One region of the Pseudoalteromonas sp. UBA6610 genome, then DNA from elsewhere that is predicted to be linked to it. Evidence: riboswitches for the same ligand, from Rfam matches in the RefSeq annotation. Region 1 holds a riboswitch; the other holds the start of a gene.

Region 1 (2,206 bases):
AAACATATTAGAAATAGCCTCACTGTGGCTTTTTTTAATGGCCGCTATGACCTTTGTTGCCTATTTAAACTCTAAAGGGTTTATAGAAAACATTGTGCACCGGGTAATGCCTAAAAGCATTAGCGAACGACAGCTTATGTTTTTAGTGGGCGGCTTTGCTTTTTTGTTTTCGTCTATTTCTGACAATGTCACCGCTACGCTTATATCACTTGCTGTGGTTATGTCGTTAAATCTTGAAACTAACAAGCTCATTAAATACGCCACACTTATTGTGTTTGGGGTTAACTCTGGCGGTGTATCGCTAATAACCGGTGATGTAACCACCTTAATGATATTTTTGGACGGCAAGGTTTCTATTGCAAACTTATTACTGCTCATAGCGCCTGCGTTTATAAGTGTAATGCTATTAGCGCTTTTACTCTCTATTGGTATGAAAGGGCAAATAGAGTTTGTGGGCTCGCAAAAAAAACGTATAGAAAAAACCGATATTACCATCGCCATCATATTTTTATCAACCGTGGTAAGTACGTTAACGCTTAGCGTAATTTATAGCGTACCGCCGCTATTAACGTTTTTATTTGGCTTATCGGTAATGTTTTTAGTGGCGCAATTTTTAATGCGCAAAAAAGATATAAACAAAGACATCATCGATTTTGTACGCGACATAGAATACGACACGCTACTGTTTTTTGTGGGGGTGCTGTTACTTGTTGGCGCATTAAAAGAAATTGGTATTTTAAGTAAATTTACCGATTTATATACAGTAATGGCACCTGAGTACGCTAACTATTTAATGGGAATATTATCAGCAGGGGTTGATAACGTACCGCTTACTGCTGCGCTATTAAAAGCAGATATAGTAATGAGCCAGCAACATTGGTTGTCGTTTACCTATGCAACAGGTGTAGGTGGGTCAATGCTTATAATTGGTTCGGCAGCGGGTATTATTGCGATGAGCAAACTTAAAGCACTTACTTTTACTAGCTACTTTAAATTATCGCTGCAATTATTAATTTGTTATACAGTAGGTTATACAGGCTCTTACTTTATGGGTGGTTTTGTTTAATTTTTGCTATAAATGCTTGACAGCTAGACGTCTAAACGATAACTTTCAAAGCCCCGCTACACAGTGGGGTTTTGTTTTATTAGCCACAGGTTAATACAACATTCAGAAGAGGTGCGATACTTAGGTATTTAATGGTAGGTGACGAACGCCCATAACCATTAAAGAGGGAAGTACTCGCCGAGGAAAACAAGGTTACGTCAACCGTGTTTTTCGGTTTATGGGGCTGAATCCCCAAAACTGTCACCAACTTAGGTGGAGAGCTTCTGGCAGCGGACACATCTTATTTGCATTCCTTTGCCAAGTTCTTCTTGTTTTTTAGCGGTTTGGATACCGCGAAAGGAGACGAAATGACTACCCAATCAGTGCCACAAACAGTATCAGGCGCAAAATCAGATTACATCGTTGCCAAATTTGGCGGAACCAGTGTTGCAAACTTTGAAGCGATGAGTCGCTGTAGCGAAATTATTGTTGCAGATAAAAGCGTACGTATTGTAGCTGTGAGCGCCAGTGCCGGCGTAACTAATCACTTAGTTGCACTGTGCAAACCCGACCTTAGTAAAGAGCAGCGCCAAACACACATAGATGGCGTATTGGCTATTCAACAGGCTATTTTAGATGAGCTGTCGCTTGATGCCGATTTAGCCGTAGGTTTTAACGAAACGTTAAAAGCATTTCAAACGTTAGCCCTTGAAACACTTACCACAGATCAACAACACGATGAGCTGCTTAGCTTTGGCGAGCGTTTATCGTCTTATTTATTTGCTCAAGTGCTGCGCTTAAAAGGCTTAAATGCAGATAGGTTTGATGTACGCAAAGTGCTTAAAACCGACAGCCAATTTGGTAAAGCAACGCCCGATGTTGCGGCCACTGCACAAGCGGCTAAAGACCTGTTAATTCCGTTATTAGATGAGCAAGTAATAGTTACACAAGGGTTTATTGGTAGTGATGAATTTGGCCAAACCACAACGCTTGGTCGTGGTGGCTCTGACTACAGCGCGGCGTTATTAGCAGAGGCTATTAATGCTAAAAGTGTACACATTTGGACCGATGTAGTGGGGATTTTTAGCACCGACCCGCGTTTATGCGCTAAGGCAACGCCAATTGCCCGCTTAAGCTTTGATGAAGCCGCAGAAATGGCCA
Region 2 (2,206 bases), on a different contig from region 1:
CCTGCGCCAATAAAGGCATCGTCTTCAACCACGACTGGGCTTGCCCCAATTGGCTCAAGTACACCACCAAGTTGAACAGCCGCGCTTAAATGTACATTTTTACCAACTTGTGCACATGAACCCACTAATGCGTGGCTATCAACCATAGTGCCTTCGTCGATGTATGCGCCAATATTTACGTACGCTGGTGGCATAATAATAGTGCCTTTAGCTACGTAGGCACCGCGGCGAACACTGGTGCCACCTGGTACCATACGCACGCCATCTTCAGTGCTAAATTCTTGCGGTGCAAGGTTGTGCTTATCAACAAACCCGCCTGCAAACTCGGTGTTAGTGCCATTTTTAAAGGCTTCTAAAATGCCTTGTTTTACTTCTACGTTAGCTTCCCATTGGCCGCTTTCGTTTTGTGATGCTGCGCGTACTGCGCCCGATTCTAAATTATTTAGTAGTTCTAACCAGCTCATTATAAAAACCTGTGTTTAATGCCAAGATAAAATGGTGTCGTTTGCAGTGGTAATGCAATCGGTTTGCGTTAACTCAAGATGCGTTAAAGGTGGACGCAACAGTGGGCTATTTAAACGCCCTTGCTGGTGCATTAGCACTTTAACGGGAATAGGGTTTGCTACAGCAAATAGGCTATTGATAGCCCGAGTCCACTGAGCAAATAAATTGGGGTGTTGACCGCTTAGGCTGCGCTTTACAAATTCGTGTGTTTGCAAAGGCCATGCATTGGCCGCAACCGAAACTAAGCCTTTTGCACCTGCTTGGGCAAAGTAGGGCATAAGTGCATCGTCGCCACTGTATAGCGCTAAATTAGGCGCGGCTTGTCGGTATGCTTCAAATTGGGTGATGTTGCCACTGGCTTCTTTTAAAGCCCACAGTTTTGGGTGCGCTTTTAAGTTTTCAATGGTTTCGATAGGAATGCTTACACCGCTGCGCCCAGGTACGTTGTACAACATACACGGATGCACGCTTTCGTTTAATAAGCTTTCGTACCAATGTGTTTGACCTACAGCCCCTGGTTTTGCATAAAGAGGCGAGCCTAATAAGTAGCTGTGAATAGGTAATTGGTTACAGTAGCTAACCCATTCTTTTTGTTGGGCCAAATTACTACCACCAACAGCAACCATAAGCGGTACACTGGGTTTTAATTGGCACACGTGCTCAACAATGCCTTGCTGCTCTTTAAGCGTAAGGGCTAAGCCTTCACCTGTGCTACCGAGCAGTAAAATACCGTTGTGTGCCGCTTCTTGTTCGCTAACAAGTGTTGTGAGCGTGTCGTAGTCAACATTACCTTGTTGATCAAACGGCGTAACAAGCGCTGTCCACAGTGCGTAGTCGTCTAAATTGAAGTTGTGAATCATCTCTTACGAACCTATAAGGTGTTCGAGATATTAAGGAGGCTGTATGATGTGAGCCGCATTAACGTCGTTCGAACAGTATTCGAAGAGCGAATGGGCTTAAAATAATAGGGCGCACGGCCTTATTATTTAAGACCAGAAGCTCTCCACCAAACTAATAAGCTGCTCTAAAACAGCTATTGGTGACAGTCGCTAGGATTCAACCTAGTCGCCCGAAGTAATTGCTTCGCAAAAGCGTTTACCTCTCGGCGGTATTCCCCTCACATATGCTCACTGGAGTTTGCGCTCCTAACATACGCTACCTGAATAACGCACCTCTTCTAGCCCTTTGTATTTTGTTTAACCGCAAAAGGTTTAACAAAATACAATTTAAATAGGGTAATTGCGGCGATTAAAACATTTTAGCCGTCTAGGTGTCAAGTTGCAGGATACAGATTAGTTCATCGAAAATGCGGGTGGTTACGTATTGGCTGCTTTTCTCGTAAACTAACCCTATGAGCAGTGATGAGGTATTTAATAAGTATGGAAAAATTTAGCGATATTTATAAGCGAGCAATAGAGCGAAAAGGTTCTGAAAAAATGCTTAAGTTATTACTCGCAAAACCCTTATCTAAAAAAGCATTAAGCGCATTAAGTGACGACGACTGGCTTGAAGAGTTTACCCGTAAAGTATTTCAAAGCGGGTTTTACTGGTCGGTAATAAACAGTAAATGGCCAGGTTTTAGAGAGGTTTTTTGGCAGTTTAGTGTTGATAAATTACTTATGATGCCGCCCGATATGCTCGAGCAAAAAGCAACTGATGAGCGTATTATTCGTAATTATAAAAAGGTAAAAACAATTCCTGA

The links. Region 1 has a riboswitch for lysine ahead of lysC (lysine-sensitive aspartokinase 3). Riboswitches for the same ligand answer to the same signal wherever they lie in the genome.
Region 2: it holds a riboswitch for lysine, as region 1 does, so the genes downstream of both, dapA (4-hydroxy-tetrahydrodipicolinate synthase) here and lysC (lysine-sensitive aspartokinase 3) in region 1, are expected to answer to the same signal.

The regions. Positions count from the first base shown of each region.
Region 1 covers NZ_DJHW01000059.1:20,374-22,579, forward strand. The annotation lists gene nhaD (sodium:proton antiporter NhaD) at 1-1,066, shown strand, start outside; lysine riboswitch at 1,165-1,337, shown strand; gene lysC (lysine-sensitive aspartokinase 3) at 1,414-2,206, shown strand, end outside.
Region 2 covers NZ_DJHW01000128.1:1,620-3,825, forward strand. The annotation lists gene B4F91_RS16555 (2,3,4,5-tetrahydropyridine-2,6-dicarboxylate N-succinyltransferase) at 1-464, opposite strand, end outside; gene dapA (4-hydroxy-tetrahydrodipicolinate synthase) at 480-1,364, opposite strand; lysine riboswitch at 1,493-1,689, opposite strand; gene B4F91_RS16565 (DNA-3-methyladenine glycosylase I) at 1,884-2,206, shown strand, end outside.